DNA from 3 places in the Azospirillum sp. A1-3 genome. Region 1 is predicted to be linked to each of the others. Evidence: predicted binding sites of a transcription regulator. Region 1 holds the regulator's gene; each other region holds the start of a gene.
The links. The regulator LexA, encoded in region 1, represses DNA repair genes until DNA is damaged. The targets are predictions, from matches to a motif close to ATGTTCTANTTTGGTTC.

Region 1 (5,401 bases):
CGTGCGCTTCTTCGTCGCCCGCAAGGACGGCGTTCCGGTTGGCTGTGCCGCGCTCCGCGTCGATCATTCGGGTGATGGCCCGACCGGCTATGGCGAGGTCAAGCGCATGTATGTCGATCCCGCCGCCCGCGGCCTCCGCATCGGCGACCGCCTGCTCGCCCGGCTGGAGGAGCAGGCACGGGCCGAGGGGCTGACCGCCCTGCTGCTCGAATCCGGCATCCACCAGCACGAGGCGCTGGCGCTCTACCGCAAGGCCGGCTTCACCGACCGTGGCCCCTATGCCTGTTACGAAGACAACGGCGTCAGCGTCTTCATGGAAAAACCGCTTTTGGAGACCGTGCGATGACCGGCTTCACCCATTTCGATGCCGAGGGCAAGGCGGTGATGGTCGACGTCTCCGACAAGGCGGAAACCGAACGCACTGCCACCGCAGCCGCCACCGTGCTGATGCAGCCGGAAACCCTGGCGCTCATCATGCAGGGCGGGGTGAAGAAGGGCGACGTTCTGTCGGTCGCCCGACTGGCCGGCATCATGGGGGCGAAGCGCACGCCGGACCTGATCCCGCTGTGCCACCCGCTGATGCTGACCTCGGTCAAGGTCGACCTCTCCTGCGATCCCGCCCGCAACGCCGTGGACGTGACCGCCACCTGCAAGCTGAAGGGCCAGACCGGCGTGGAGATGGAGGCGCTGACCGCCGTCACCGTCGCGGCGCTGACCGTTTACGACATGTGCAAGGCGGTTGACCGCGGCATGACCATCACCGACGTCCGCCTGCTGCACAAGGCCGGCGGCAAGAGCGGCAAATGGGGCGCGTCCTCCACCGCCAGCCCATCCGCAGGAGCGTAATCCGATGATCTCCGTCGCCGAGGCGCGCGCCCGCATCCTGTCGGCCTTCGCCCCTCTGCCGGCGGAGACCGTCGCCCTGCCCGACGCGCTGGGCCGCGTGCTGGCCGAACCGGTGATTGCCCGGCTGACCCAGCCGCCCTTCCACGCCGCCGCCATGGACGGCTGGGCGGTGCGCGCCGCCGACATCGCCGCCGCGACCGCCGACACGCCCGTTCCCCTGCGCCGCATCGGCGAATCCTCCGCCGGCCATGCCTTCGACGGCCCCGTCGGCCCTGGTGAGGCGGCGCGCATCTTCACCGGCGCGCCCCTGCCCGACGGCACCGATGCCGTGGTGATGCAGGAGGATTGCAGCGCCGACGACGCCACTGTGCAGATCGGCCGCGCCGTAGTCGTCGGCCGCTTCGTCCGCGAGGCGGGCTTCGACTTCACCCTCGGTCAGGAGCTTCTGCCGAAGGGCCGCCGCCTGACTGCCCGTGACATCGCGCTGGCCGCCGGCGGCAATGTCCCCTGGCTCTCGGTCCATCGCCGGCCGCGCATCGCCATCCTCGCCACCGGCGACGAGATCGCCCTGCCCGGCGACCCGCTGGGGCCGAGCCAGATCGTCAGCACCAACGCGCTCGGCCTCTGCGCCCTCGTCACCGCCCAGGGCGGCCTCGCCCACAATCTGGGAATTGCCAAGGATACGCCGGAGAGTGTGGCGGCCTTGGCGAAGGGGGCCGCAGGGTGCGACCTGCTGGTCACCACCGGCGGTGCCGCCCATGGCGAATACGACCTCGTGCGCGACGTGCTGGCCGAACGCGGCGTGGCGCTGGAGGTGCAGACCGTGGCGATGCGGCCGGGCAAGGCGCTGATGTTCGGCCGCGCCGGATCGGTGCCGCTGCTGGGTCTGCCCGGCAATCCGGTGTCCACCGGCGTCACCGGCGTGCTGTTCCTGCGCCCGATCCTGCGCCTGCTGCAGGGTCTGCCGCCCGAGGACGACCGCCTGCCGCTGCGCGCCCGCCTGACCACCGCGCTGAAGGCCAACGACCGGCGGGAGGAGTATCTCCGCGCGACGCTTGCCGCCGGCCCCGACGGCGTCCTGACCGTCACCCCCTTCGCTCGGCAGGACAGCGCCATCACCACGCTCTACGCCCAGGCCGATTGCCTGATCCCCCGCCCACCCAACGCCGACCCCGAGCCGGCCGGGGCCATGGTGACCGTGCTTCCCCTGACCGATGGAGCGCTCAGCATCTAGACTTGGGACACCCCCCGGACGGCGGATGGAACAGTTGAACAGCATCCCGAAAACTGTTTCACGCTGTTCCAAATGTTCCGTTCAAGTTCTAAAAGAAGCCGATGGGGGGCTTGACGCGCGGCAGGAACCAAACTAGAACATGGAGGCAACGTTTGGTTTTTGTTCCATCTTCAGTCTGGCGACGGCCGGGAGGCATCCATGCTCACGCGCAAGCAGCACGAATTGCTGCTGTTCATCCACGAACGGCTCGGCCAGGGCGGTGTCTCGCCGTCGTTCGACGAGATGAAGGACGCCCTGGGGCTGAAGTCCAAGTCGGGCATCCATCGCCTCATCACCGGACTTGAGGAACGCGGCTTCATCCGCCGCCTGCCCCACCGTGCCCGTGCGCTCGAAGTTCTTCGCCTGCCGGAAGGCCTGGACGCCGCCCGCAGCCGCGCCGCCGCCAAGCCGAAGTTCCAGCCCAACGTCATCAAGGGCGATTTCGTCTTCGCCGGCCGCGACGCCGCTCCGCCCGCCCCGACCCCGGCCGCCGCCAACGAGACGGTTCAGCTCCCGCTCTACGGCCGCATCGCCGCCGGCACGCCGATCGAAGCCCTGCGCGACAACAGCGCCTTCGTCGACGTCCCCGTCTCGATGCTGACCGCCGGCGACCATTACGCGCTGGAGGTTTCCGGCGATTCGATGATCGAGGCCGGCATCCTCGACCACGACACCATCATCATCCAGCGCTGCGACGCGGCGGAGAACGGCACCATCGTCGTCGCCCTGGTCGATGAAGGCGAGGTGACGCTGAAGCGTCTGCGCCGCAAGGGCAACACGGTGGCCCTGGAACCCGCCAACGCCGCCTACGAAACCCGCATCTTCGGCGCCGACCGCGTCCGCGTGCAGGGCAAGCTGGTCGGCCTGGTCCGCAAGTACTGAGGCCGTTGCCCCCTCCCCAACCCTCCCCCACCTTCGGTGGGAGAGGGAGCGAGTGGCGGCGCAGCGGAGTTCCCTCTCCCGCGAAGCGGGGGAGGGTTAGGGTGGGGGTAACAGCGCCTCTCACCTCCCCCCGGTCCAAGGCCGATCCCCCCTAAGCCCCCGCACCGTCTCCACCCGGACACCCCCGGCCGTCACCGTCAGCGTATGCGCCCCTTCTTGCCGCAGCGCCCACCGGTCGATCACCACTCCGGCCCGGCACCCGCGCGCTACCGCCGCCGTCACCACCGCATCCGCCGCGCCACAATCCTCGTCCAGCGCGTCCGGCAGCCGCGGCAATGCCAGCGTCTTCCCACGCACGCGATACAAGCACCCCAGCGCATCGCAACTCAGCGACCGCCCGCCCTCGCTCCATCCGCCCGCCGCCGGCCAGGGCTCCGCCGCTGTCCGCTCCCCATCGCGTTCCCTCCAGGTCTCGGTCAGCCGCCCGCCGCCCTTGCCCGAGCCACTGAGCCGCCCGTCCGGCAGCCTCACCGCCACCACCGTCCCGTCCCCCGCCACCAGCACATCCGGCCGTTCGACCAGCATCGGCGAGGCCAACCCCGCCAGGATCGGCAGCATCCCCAACCAGCGCCACCGCCGCGTCCACACACACAGCCAGAGCCCGCCCGCCACCAGCGCGGCGAACCCCTCCACCGGCATCGCCGGCACCGTCAGCGATGCCCAGGGCAACCGGCCGAAGAACTCCGCGGTCCAGATCACCGCCCGGTCACCCCAGTTCATGGCGATCAGCGCCGGCGCCTCCAGCCCGATGGGCAGCAGCGCGTAGGCGATCAGGCTCCACGGCATGACCCAGAAGGACGTGATGGGAATCGCGATCAGATTCGACAGCACGCCATAAAAGGCGATCTGCTGAAAATGGAAGAGCGAGAACGGCAAGGTCGCCAGCGTCGCCACCACGCTGGTCAGCAGGATTCCGCCGACATAGAACAGCCCGCGCACAAGCCATCCCGCGTCGCGTCGCCATTCCGCCAGCTTGACACTGCCACGCTCGAACGCCGCGATCAGCGCCACCACCGCGGCGAATGACATCTGGAAGCTGGGTCCCAGCATCCCCTCCGGGTCCATGGCGATGGTGACCAGCCCGGCGAAGGCGACCAGCCGCATGCTCAGCGGATGGCGGTCCAGCATGATCGCCCCCATCACCATCCCGGTCATCAGCACCGACCGCACCGTCGGCAGCGGCGCCCCGACCAGCAGCGTATAGGCGAGCGCCGACACAATCCCGAACAAAGCCGCGATCTTCTTGATCGGCCATCGCAGCGCGATATAGGGCACCGCCGCCATCAGCGCCCGCACCACATAAAACAGGATGCCAGCCGCGATGCCGACATGCAGGCCGGAAATCGACAGAAGATGCGCCAGCCCGCTGTTGCGGAAATCATCCAGCGTCGCTTCGGGAATGCCAAACTCCTCGCCGTTCAGCAGCGCCGTGGTGACGCTCGCCTCCACCGGGTCGCCGATCGCCGCCGCGACGCGCTCCGCGATGGCTCCCCGCGCCCGCTCGAAGGCGATGGCAACCGTGCTCCATCCCGTCACCGGCGGCGCCTCCACCTGTTCCACCGCCCCTGTGGCAAAGCCGGTCCCACCCAGACCCATGAACCAGGCCCGCCGCTGGAAGTCGAAGGCACCGGGTTCCGCCGGCGCCTGCGGCGGCAACAGCGTCGCCCGCAGCCGGACCACCGATCCCGGAGCGGGAGCGGGGTTGCGGTCGGACAGGCGGATTCTCAAGGCCGCCGGCATCTGCTCCGGTGCCAGTCTGCTGACCGTTACCTCGCGCAACGTGATGCGCACCGCACCCGGCCGCCGCTCCACCGCCATCACCCGCCCGGTGACGGTGGCACCCGCGATGCTTCGGGTCAGGACCGGCGCCGCCATGCGCGCCGTATGCGCCTGCGCCACCAGGAATCCGGCCGCCACCATCAGCAGAGCCATCGCCACTCCGGCCAGTGCGAACCGGCGCCGCACAGCCAACAACAGAATCACCGCCCCGCCGACCGCCGCGAGCCCGCCCCACCAGACCGGCTCCTGCCGCAACCAGAAATACAGCGACACCCCCGCCCCAAAAGCGACGGGCAGCCACAGAACCCAACGCTCCCCCTCGGCTCCTGCCAACGCCGCGAGTCGCCTGCCGGCGCGCGCCAACAGGCGCCACCATGGTCCGCTGAGCGCCGGTGGGTTGTCCGTCTCCTCCTCCGGCCAGCCGGCGGCGGTCACCGGCAGCGGCTTCCCGGCGCAGCGATGCCGCCCGCGAGCCCTTCAACGACCGTCCATGCACGCATCGCATTGCCTCCAAGCCGGGTGGCTGTGTTAAACCACGGTGTCGAACCACCGGCGCATCAT
Region 2 (5,401 bases), 930 kb from region 1:
CCTTCGTCTTCGCGGTCTATTTCGCCCGCGGCGTCGTCGGCGATCCCGTCGAGGGCACGGCGCGGTGGAGTGCCGCCATGACCGTGGCCGGCGTCGCCATCGCGGCGCTCAGCCCGCTGCTGGGCGCCATCGCCGACCGGGCCGGGCGGCGCAAGCCGTGGATGGCGCTGTTCACGCTGGTCACCGTCCTGTTCACCGCCGCCCTCTGGTGGGTGCGTCCCGATCCGGCCGACGCCGCCTTCGCGCTCGCCTGCGTGGTCATCGCCACCGTGGCGTTCGAGTTGGCCAACGTCTTCTACAATGCCACCCTGCCGGGGCTGGTGCCGGAGCGGCTGTTCGGCCGGGTGTCGGGCTGGGGCTGGGGCATCGGCTATTTCGGCGGGCTGGCCTGCCTCGTCCTGGCGCTGGTCGGCTTCGTCAAGGCGCCGGCCCCGCTGTTCGGCCTGTTCGGGATGGAGTGGGCCGACTGGGGGCCGCAGGCCAATGTCCGCGCCACCGCTCTGCTGGCCGCCGCCTGGTACGGGCTGTTCGCGCTGCCCTATTTCCTGTGGGTGCCCGACGAGCCGTCCACCGGCCACGGTCTGCTGCGGGCGGCGCGCGAGGGGGTGGCGACGCTGGTCGCCACGCTGCGTCAGGTCCGGCGTTACCGCGAGGTGGCGCGTTTCCTGGTCGCCAGCGCCTTCTACCGCGACGGCATCAACACCATCACCATGTTCGGCGGCATCTTCGCCGCCGGCACCTTCGGCATGAGCTTCGAGGAGATCCTGGTCTTCGCCATCGCGCTCAACGTGGTGGCGGGGGCCGGGGCCATCGGCTTCGCCTGGATGGACGACTGGCTGGGTGCCAAGCCGGTGATCCTGATCGCCCTGGCCGGCATGGGTTTGTGCGGCCTGCCGCTGCTGCTGGCGACCGACCGGCTGTGGTTCTGGGTCTTCGCGCTGGGGCTGGGGCTGTTCTTCGGACCGGCGCAGGCGGCCGGACGGTCGATGATGGCGCGGCTGGCCCCGCCCGGCATGTCGGGCGAGATGTTCGGGCTCTATGGCCTGACCGGCCGCTTCGTCGGTTTCTTCGGGCCGCTGCTGTTCGGGCTGGCGACCCAGGCCTTCGACAGCCAGCGCGCCGGCATGGCGACGGTTCTGGCTTTCTTCGTCATCGGCTTCGGGCTTATGCTGGCCGTTCGCGAACCGGCCCGTTAGAAAAAGGGCCGCGTCAAAGCGCCGCACGTGAGACCATTCGAGGGCAGAGCTGTTACCTTCGTTTTTGCTGCGACGCACAAATGTCGAAGCCGAGGGGCACGGACCATGCTGCACATAAAAGACATCGAAGCCTTCGCCCGCATCAACGAGGCGCTGAACGACGAACCGGCCGAGACCGGGCAGACCGACCACGACACCGCCGCCGCTGCTCCCACTCATCCGGCGCTGGTGATGGCGATGCTGGCGACCGGCCGCCTTCCGCTGTCGGCGCTGTCGTCCTCCGGGCGGAAGACCGCCGACCCGCTGCCGCCCTGGGGCAAGAGCCGGTCCTGACGACATTCCCTCCGTGCGGGAAGCCGCGGAGATGGTGGGCAAGATCGACACGGATTTCACGGATGTGGCGTCCCTGAGCCTCAGCATTCGGGGCAAGCCGGCGCGTCCGCAAGATCAAAAAATCCGTGTCTAAATCCGTGACATCCGTGGAAATGTTGCCCCGGACGCCGCGACCTCCCCAGGCCCCCTGTTCCATCCCCCGCCCCTCACAGCAGCGACAGCTGATCCCCCGCGGCCGGCGGCACCCGGAAGCGGCTGCAGTCGAGCTGCCAGCTCCGATCGCCCAGCCCATGCTTGCGGCAGGCCAGCTTAAAGCGATGGCGCAGCAACTCGGCATAAGGGCCGGTGCCCTTCATCCGCGTGCCGAATCCGGAGCGGTAGAGCGCGCCGTCGCGGCTCTGCCGCATCAGGCTCAGCACGCGGTCGGCGCGGTTGGGCGCGTGGACGCGCAGCCATTCCTCGAACAGACCGGCGATCTCCAGCGGCAGGCGCAACAGGATATAGCTGGCGGCGCTCGCCCCGGCGCCGGACGCCGCCTCCAGGATCGCCTCCAGCTCATGGTCGTTCAGGGCCGGGATCATCGGGCTGGCGAGGACCGCCACCGGCACACCGGCCTCCGACAGAGCGCGGATAGCCTCCAGCCGGCGCGGCGGCGTGCTGGCCCGCGGCTCCATCACGCGGGCGAGGTCTCGGTCCAGCGTGGTGACGGAGAGCGCGACCGACGCCAGCCCTTCCGCCGCCATCGGCGCCAGGATGTCCAGATCGCGCAGCACCAGCGCCGATTTGGTGATGATGCTGACCGGCTGCTTGAAGTCGCGGCAGACCTCCAGCACCCGCCGGGTGATGCCCTCCGTCCGTTCGATGGGCTGGTAGGGATCGGTGTTGGCCCCCAGCGCCAGCGGCCGGCAGTCATAGGATTTCGCCCGCAGCTCCTTCGCCAGCAACTCCGCCGCGTTGCGCTTGGCGAACAGCTTGGTCTCGAAATCCAATCCGGGCGACAGGCCGAGATAGGCATGGGTCGGCCGGGCGAAGCAGTAGATGCAGGCGTGCTCGCACCCCTGATACGGATTCACCGACCGGTCAAAGGGGATGTCGGGCGACTGGTTGCTGGTGATGATCGACTTGGCCGATGCCGGCGAGACGGTGGTGCGGACCGGATCGGACAGCGCCTCGTTCCCGCCCTCGGCATAGCCGGTCCAGCCGTCGTCGGTGAGGACGCGGGTCTCGCGCTCGAACCGCCCGGTGGCGTTGCTGACCGCGCCGCGGCCCTTGATCGGGGATCGCCGTATCTCGTCCATGCCCGCAGCTTAGCCGCGGCAGACAAGAACGTAAAGCGAACAGAAAGGGGTGCGGCCGGTCTTTCGATCACCGGTCTTTCCATCACCCTACCCAACAAACATAAAGATATCTTTATGCTTGCATGGTTCCGATACCGCTGATACACCCTTGGCAAATTACAGCGGCAAGGCCGGGGATTCGAACCGGCCGGCCCGAATCACCACTGCCCACCAGGAGTCATCCCTCATGGCCGCCGAATTCACGGACTACAAGGTCAAGGACATCAGCCTCGCGAACTGGGGCCGCAAGGAGATCACCATCGCCGAGACCGAGATGCCGGGCCTGATGGCCCTGCGGTCGGAATTCGGCGACTCCAAGCCGCTGGCCGGTGCCCGCATCGTCGGCTGCCTGCACATGACCATCCAGACCGCCGTGCTGATCGAGACGCTGACCGCGCTCGGCGCCACCGTGCGCTGGTCGTCCTGCAACATCTTCTCGACCCAGGACCAGGCCGCCGCCGCCATCGCCGCCGCCGGCATCCCGGTCTTCGCCTGGAAGGGCGAGACGGAGGAGGAGTTCTGGTGGTGCATCGAGCAGACCCTGCGCGGTCCGGACGGCTGGACCCCGAACATGATCCTCGACGATGGCGGCGACGTCACCCAGATCATGCACGACAAGTATCCGGAGATGCTGAACGACGTCCGCGGCCTGTCGGAAGAGACCACCACCGGCGTCCACCGTCTCTATGAGATGATGAAGAAGGGCACGCTGAAGGTTCCGGCCATCAACGTGAACGACAGCGTCACCAAGTCGAAGTTCGACAACCTCTATGGCTGCCGCGAGTCGCTGGTCGACGGCATCAAGCGCGCCACCGACGTCATGGTCGCCGGCAAGGTCGCCGTGGTCGCCGGCTATGGCGACGTGGGCAAGGGCTCGGCCGCCTCGCTGCGTTCGCAGGGCGCCCGCGTCATGGTGACGGAGATCGACCCGATCAACGCGCTCCAGGCCGCGATGGAAGGCTATCAGGTCATCACCATGGACGAGGCCGCTCCGCTGGGCGACATCTTCGTCACGGCGACCGGCAACGTCGACGTCATCACGCTCGACCACATGCGGGCCATGAAGGACCGCGCCATCGTCTGCAACATCGGCCACTTCGACAGCGAGATCCAGATCGACGCCCTGCGCAATCTGGTCTGGGAAGAGGTCAAGCCGCAGGTCGACGAGGTCGTGTTCCCCGACGGCAAGCGCCTGATCGTCCTGGCCCAGGGCCGTCTGGTCAACCTGGGCTGCGCCACCGGCCACCCCAGCTTCGTGATGAGCGCCAGCTTCACCAACCAGGTGCTGGCCCAGATCGAGCTGTGGACCAACGCCGCCAACTACGAGAACAAGGTCTACGTCCTGCCCAAGCACCTGGACGAGAAGGTGGCCCGCCTGCATCTGGAAAAGATCGGCGCCAAGCTGACCGTCCTCAGCGACAAGCAGGCCGAATACATCGGCGTCAACGCCGCCGGCCCGTACAAGCCGGACCACTACCGCTACTAAGCGGTTGCTGGTTGATTGAGAAAGAAGGGCCGTCCCGTCGGGGCGGCCCTTTTTCTTTGCGTTACCTGGGAGATCAGAGTGGCAGCGTCACCGTCGCGCGCAACCCGCCCTCGTCGCGGTTCGCCAGGGTCACGTCGCCACCATGGCCGCGGATGATGCTACGGGCGGTCGACAGGCCCAGGCCGACGCCGCCGGTATCGCGGGAGCGGGAGCGCTCCAACCGGTAGAAGGGGGCGAAGACCTTCTCGAACTCCGCTTCCGGGATACCGGGGCCGTCATCGTCGATGTGGATGAGCGCTTGAGCGTTGGCGCCGTCGGCGCCGGTCTCCAGCCGGACGGTGAAGCCGCCGCCATACTTGATGGCGTTGTCCATCAGGTTGGCCAGCGCCCGGCGCAGCGCCACCGGGCGGCCTTCCGCCACCACATGGGCCGGGCCGTCGTAGAGGGCGCGGTGGCCGGCATCGACACGGTCGTCGCACAGGCTCTGCAGCAGGTCGGCGAGGTCGAAGCGGCCGCGCGGCTCGCGCTGGGCGTCGTCGCGGGCAAAGGCCAGCGTGGCGGAGATCATCGCCTCCATCTCGTCCAGGTCGGCCAGCATCCGCCGCTGCATCTCCGGATCGTCGACCAGCTCGGCGCGGAGGCGTAGGCGGGTGATCGGCGTGCGCAGGTCGTGGCTGATCGCCGCCAGCATCTGGGTGCGGTCGGCGACGAAGCGGGCGAGCCGCGCCTGCATCCGGTTGAAGGCGCGGGTGGCGGCGCGCAGCTCGCGCGGCCCCTCCTCCGGCAGGGGATCGGCCTGACCGTCGACGCTTAGCCGTTCGGCGGCGGCGGCGAAGCCGGCCAGCGGCGCCGTCACCCGGCGGGCGGCCAGCAGCGACACCAGCAGGATCACCGCGGCGATCGCGCCCATCCACAGCAGGAAGCGGACGATGCCGAAGGGACCGGCCAGCGGATCGCCGCCGGTGAAGCTGAGCCACGACCCGTCGCCGAGCCGCACCGACAGCCGGACATGCGGCCCCCAGCGCCGCGGCTCGTCGCCGCCCATGAAA
Region 3 (5,401 bases), 750 kb from region 1:
CGGGAATCCCGCAGCTTCCCCCCTTGTCGCAGGGGCGGGAGCCCGGCGGGTTGGAGATGGCGTTGGCGATCAGCCCACCGATCGGAAAATAGGTGCCGGCGGTGGTGCCGGTGCCGATGCGGAAATAGCGCAGATCCTGCGCCATGGCCGGCCTGCCCGACAGAACGCTTCCCAGCAACGGCGCCAGCGCCACCCCTCCCATCAGGCCGCCCAGCAGGCGGCGGCGGGTCAGGGTGAGCATCTGGGAGGTGGACATGTCGGGACTGTCCCGAAGTCCCGGTGAAGGGAGCCCCGGCGGGGTAAGGCAGGCTTTGGCGACTGCGCGGGGCACCGGGGCGTTCCGTTCGTCTGGCCCGTTGGTCCCGGAAGGGAGGGGCGGGGCGGGAAGGAGGGGCGTGTCCTCAAAGATTTCCGCGCAACCCCGTCATTTCAAGGCGCAACCGGTCAAATCACGCCGACGAGGTCAAGAACGCCGGCGACTGCTACCGCACCGCCACACAGCCGCACCGCGCGCTCCGACTCGGCCTGCGTCACCGCGACCGACAGCCCCAGCCCGCCGCAGGCGACCAGCATCAGCCCGGCGGCGAAACCGGCCCAATAGAGCGGCGGTCCCTGGTGGGCATGGCCGTGGAACACGGCGGCGACCGCGGCGATCAGCACCGCCAGCACGGCAGGCGCCCGCACCCCCAGCGCCACCAGCGACCCGACCACCAGCAGCGAGGCGGCCAGTCCCGGTCCGGCATAGGGCAGCCGAACCCCCATCTGCGCGGCGAAGCCCGCCGCCAGCGCGGCGGTCACTGCGGCGGCCGGAACCTGCCACACCGCGGTGCCGCCGGCCTGTCCCGCCCACATGCCGATGCCGAGGATGCCCAGCAGATGCTGCAGCACCCACACCGGCGTGGTCAGCCCGGTGCCGAAGGCCCCCGTCAGCGTCGTCATGCGCCCGCATTCCCCATCCCGTTTCGCTCCGGCAGCCGGTATGGCGGCTGAGGCGGGGCGGGGTCAAGCGGTCAGGCTCCAGGTCGGGGAGGGGAGAAGGCTACCGCGCCAGCGGGTCGCCCCACTGTCGCAAGTCGTTCTCGCGCTTCATCAGATCGCGCTGGCCCAGCGGATCGAGCCGTCCCATGGCGTCGTCGGTGCGCATGCGGTCGACCTCCGGCCGGATCAGGTCACGCTTGAAGGCGTCGGTGGCGCTCTGGGACGAGGGCGGCGGCGGCACCGGGATCGGGCGCGGCGGCTGGGGCAGGACGGCCGGGTCGGGCGGGGGCGACGAACTGCCGCGGCGGCGCTTGAGCGGCGGCCGGTCGGTGCCGTCCGAGTCGCGGCGTGCCTGCGGCTCTTCGGCCTGCCGGGCCTGGGCCTGGGGAGCGGGCTTCGAGTCGGCGCGCGACTGCTCCGCCTGGATCTGGCTCCAGGTCCGCCGCTCCCCGCCGCCGGGAATCACCGTCTGCTCGTGGATCGGCGGAAATGCCTGGGCACGGCCGGGCATGTCGTCGCGCAGGTCTGGTGGCGCACAGGCACCGGCCGCCAGCAGGAGAACGAGCGGAGCCAGACGATTGGCGAGGGACGGGAGATGTGGGGTCATTGATTGAATGTCGGCACTGCTGATCGTTTCGGCAAGATGACCCCAAAGGAGGGACTCCCCTTGCGGCCAAGCCAGCGCTAGAGTGTTCTTTGTTTGTTCTGAATCGTTGGGTTCCGTATGACACGCCCCCCTCCCCACCCGCCTTTATCTCCCTCTCCCCCCCGGGGAGAGGGTCGGGGTGAGGGGGATGCGCGGCGAGACCTGCCGAGAATCCTCACCGCGCACCCCCCTCACCCTAACCCTCTCCCCGGGGGGGAGAGGGGATCTCAAGGCGGGGGGGCGGAGAGAACCCGTCGCCGCATCCTCGCCCTGTGGCTGCCCCGCCTGCCGACTGACGCGCGGGAGCGGCTCATGCCACCGGATCTGCGCGCGCGTCCTCTGGCCCTGCTGCGGACGGAGCGCCAGCGGCGGATGGTGGTGGCGGTCAACCGGGCGGCGGCGGTGCTGGGCATCACTCCCGGCCACACGCTCAGCGATGCCCGCGCGCTGGAACCGGCGCTGGAGGTGGCGGAGGCGACGCCGGAAGCCGATTCGGCCCTGCTCGGCCGCATCGCCGACTGGGCGCGGCGTTACAGCCCCTGGACCGCGGCGGACGAGCCGGACGGGGTGGTGATCGACATCACCGGCTGTGCCCATCTGTTCGGCGGCGAGCAGGCGCTGGCCGCCGATCTCACCGGCCGGCTGCGCGCCGCCGGCTTCGCCGCCCGCGCCGCCATCGCCGACACCCCCGCCGCCGCCTGGGGGCTGGTGCGGTTCGGCAATTCGGAAGAACGGCGGCGGGAGGCGCTGGACGGCCTGCCGCTCGCCGCTCTGCGCTTGGCCTCGGAGATGGTGGAGGGGTTGCATGCGCTGGGTCTGCGCCGGATCGGCGACCTGCACGCCATGCCGCGGGCGGGGCTGGCGGCAAGGTTCGGGGGCAGGTTGCTGCAACGTTACGATCAGGCCTTCGGCCGGCTGGACGAGCCGATCTCGCCGCGCCGGCCGGTGCCGGACCATCGCGAGCGCCTGACCTTCGCCGAACCGATCGCCACACCCGAATCGATCGCCGGAGCGTTGCGCCATCTGCTGGGGCGGCTGTGCAAGGGACTGGAGGCGGCGGGGCAGGGGGCGCGCCGGCTGCGGTTGGACGCCCACCGCACCGACCAGCGGGTGGATGACGAGCCGCAGAGCCTGACGCTCGGCACCAGCCGCCCGACCCGCGACCCGGCGGCGCTGGCCCGGCTGTTCGCTCCGTTGCTGGAGCGGATCGAGCCGGGGCCAGGGCTGGAAACGCTGGTGCTGTCGGCGACGGAGATCGGGCCGCTGTCGGCCGTGCAGACCGGCATGGATGGGGAGGAGGTTGACGGTGGATTGGCAGAACTGGTGGACCGGTTGACTCTGCGGCTGGGGGAACGGGCGGTGCTGCGGCTGGTGCCGCGGGAAAGCTGGCTGCCGGAACGCTGCGTGGCGCCGCATCCGCCGCTGGAGAGTTTGCCGCCGCCGAAGCCCTGGCCGGCGGGACAGCCGCGCCCGTTGCGCCTGCTGACCCCGCCCGAGCCGGTGGAGGCCACCGCCCCGCTGCCCGACGACCCGCCGCTGCAATTCGTCTGGCGCGGCGTGCGCCACCGCGTCAGCCGGGCCGAGGGGCCGGAGCGGATCGAATGCGAATGGTGGCGTGGGGAAGGATCGCTGGGGCTGGCCGTGCGCGATTACTACCGCGTGGAGGATGGCGACGGCCGCCGCTTCTGGCTGTTCAGGGCCGGGCTGTATCGGCCGGGGGAGACCCCGCGCTGGTTTCTGCACGGGTTTTTGGGGTGAGGTGCAATTGCCCCCTCCCTAACCCTCCCCCTCTTCGAGGGAGAGGGGACTGCCGCCGCTTCGGCAGCTACGTCACGCCGCAAAGCTCCTGCCCCCTCCACCGCCGAAGGCGGGGGAGGGATGGGGAGGGGGCAAACAGGCGAGGTCTTACCCCAGCCCCTTCTGCCCCATCTCCAGGAACTTCTCGCGGCGCTTGGCGCGCAGGGTGGCGCCGTCCAGGCCGTCCAACTCGCCCAGCGACTCCTCGATGCAGTCGCCCAGCTTCTTGATTGTCTCGGCCGGGTCGCGGTGGGCGCCGCCGATCGGCTCGCTCACCACATGGTCGATGACGCCCAGTTCCTTCAGGTCCTGGCTGATCAGGCGCAGCGCAATGGCCGCCTCGCCCGCCATGTCGGAGCTGCGCCACAGGATCGACGCGCAGCCTTCCGGCGAGATCACCGAATAGATGGCGTGTTCCAGCATCAGCACGCGGTCGGCGGTGGCGATCGCGATGGCGCCGCCCGAGCCGCCCTCGCCGATCACCGAGGCGACCATCGGCACGTTCAGCCGCAGGCAGCGCTCGATGCTCTTGGCGATGGCCTCGGCCTGGCCGCGCTCCTCCGCCTGGACGCCGGGGAAGGCGCCGGCGGTGTCGACCAGCGAGACGACCGGCAGCTTGAAGCGGTCGGCCAGATCCATCAGGCGCTGGGCCTTGCGGTAGCCTTCCGGCTTCGCCATCCCGAAATTGTGGCGGACGCGCGATTCGGTGTCGTTGCCCTTTTCCTGGCCGATCACCACCACCGAGCGGCCGCGGAAGCGACCCAGCCCGCCGATGACCGCGCGGTCCTCGGCGAAATGGCGGTCGCCGGCCAGCGGCGTGAAGTCCTCGATCAGGCCGTTCACATAGTCCAGGCAGTGCGGCCGATTGGGGTGGCGGGCCACCTGAACCTTCTGCGCGGGCGTGAGCTTGGCGTAGGTCTGCCGCAGGAGCTTGTCGACCTTGGCCTGCAGCTTGGCGACCTCGTCGGCGATGTTGATGTCGCCGGCGTTGGTCAGGTGCCGCAACTCCTCGATCTTGCCTTCAAGCTCGGCGATCGGCTTTTCGAATTCCAGGAAGGTCTGCATGCCGGACACGGGTGGTTGGCGAGGCGCACAAAAAAGCGCGCGCTTGGTAGCACGCCCGGCGCGCCTGCGCCACAGCGGAAAGATGCGGGACAGCCTGGGAAGGGTTCCGCGACGAACCCACAGGGTTTATCCTTAACCGCCGGGAAATTCCAAGCCTAATCGTTGCCCTGCTTGTCACGAGGCGGATCGCTGCATGCCCTCCTTCCCCACCTCCTTCAAGGACCATTTCTCCGGCCATGCCGGCGATTACCGCGCCTTTCGACCCACCTATCCGCCCGGTCTGGCCGCCGCCCTGGCCGATGCGGCGCCGGCCCGCGAACTGGCCTGGGACGTTGGTTGCGGCAACGGGCAGTTCTCCGTTTCACTGGCCGACCACTTCGCGGCGGTTCACGCCACCGACGCCAGCGCGGAGCAGATCGCACAGGCGGAAGCGCATCCACGGGTTCGCTATGCCGTCGCCCCGGCGGAGGACAGCGGATTGCCTGACGGCTGCTGCGACCTGATCGTCGCGGCGCAGGCGGCGCACTGGTTCGACCTGGGGCGCTTCTATGCCGAGGTGCGGCGGGTGGCGAAGCCGGGGGCGGCGGTGGCGCTGGTCTGCTACGGCCGGCAACTGCTCGACGATCCCGTGCTGGATCCGGTGGTGGAGCACTTCCACAACGGCACGCTGGGACCCTATTGGCCCGCCGACCGCTGGAAGGTGATCGAGGGCTATCGGGGCATGGAGTTTCCGTTTCCGGAGCTGCCGGTGCCGCCGCTGGCGATGGAGGCGGATTGGACGCTGCCGCGGCTGCTCGGCTACATGAACACCTGGTCGGGGGTGAAGGCGGCGACCAAGGCGCTGGGGCGCAACCCGCTGGAGGGCTTCGCCGAGGAGATCGCGCCGCTGTGGGGCGATGCGGAGACGGAGCGGCG

Region 2: the regulator LexA is predicted to act here: its motif matches at 2,854-2,870, upstream of M5E06_RS00060 (PA0069 family radical SAM protein).
Region 3: the regulator LexA is predicted to act here: its motif matches at 1,668-1,684, upstream of M5E06_RS00870 (Y-family DNA polymerase).

Annotation. Positions count from the first base shown of each region.
Region 1 covers NZ_JAMSLU010000001.1:939,254-944,654, reverse strand. Annotated here, with positions in the region: gene M5E06_RS04495 (GNAT family N-acetyltransferase) at 1-346, shown strand, start outside; gene moaC (cyclic pyranopterin monophosphate synthase MoaC) at 343-846, shown strand; gene M5E06_RS04485 (molybdopterin molybdotransferase MoeA) at 851-2,080, shown strand; gene lexA (transcriptional repressor LexA) at 2,279-3,001, shown strand; gene M5E06_RS04475 (ComEC/Rec2 family competence protein) at 3,122-5,275, opposite strand.
Region 2 covers NZ_JAMSLU010000001.1:11,738-17,138, reverse strand. Annotated here, with positions in the region: gene M5E06_RS00070 (MFS transporter) at 1-1,196, shown strand, start outside; gene M5E06_RS00065 (hypothetical protein) at 1,302-1,529, shown strand; gene M5E06_RS00060 (PA0069 family radical SAM protein) at 1,736-2,827, opposite strand; gene ahcY (adenosylhomocysteinase) at 3,054-4,352, shown strand; gene M5E06_RS00050 (ATP-binding protein) at 4,426-5,401, opposite strand, start outside.
Region 3 covers NZ_JAMSLU010000001.1:189,297-194,697, forward strand. Annotated here, with positions in the region: gene M5E06_RS00855 (TAXI family TRAP transporter solute-binding subunit) at 1-256, opposite strand, end outside; gene M5E06_RS00860 (HupE/UreJ family protein) at 445-939, opposite strand; gene M5E06_RS00865 (hypothetical protein) at 1,040-1,585, opposite strand; gene M5E06_RS00870 (Y-family DNA polymerase) at 1,937-3,382, shown strand; gene M5E06_RS00875 (acetyl-CoA carboxylase carboxyltransferase subunit alpha) at 3,530-4,486, opposite strand; gene M5E06_RS00880 (class I SAM-dependent methyltransferase) at 4,680-5,401, shown strand, end outside.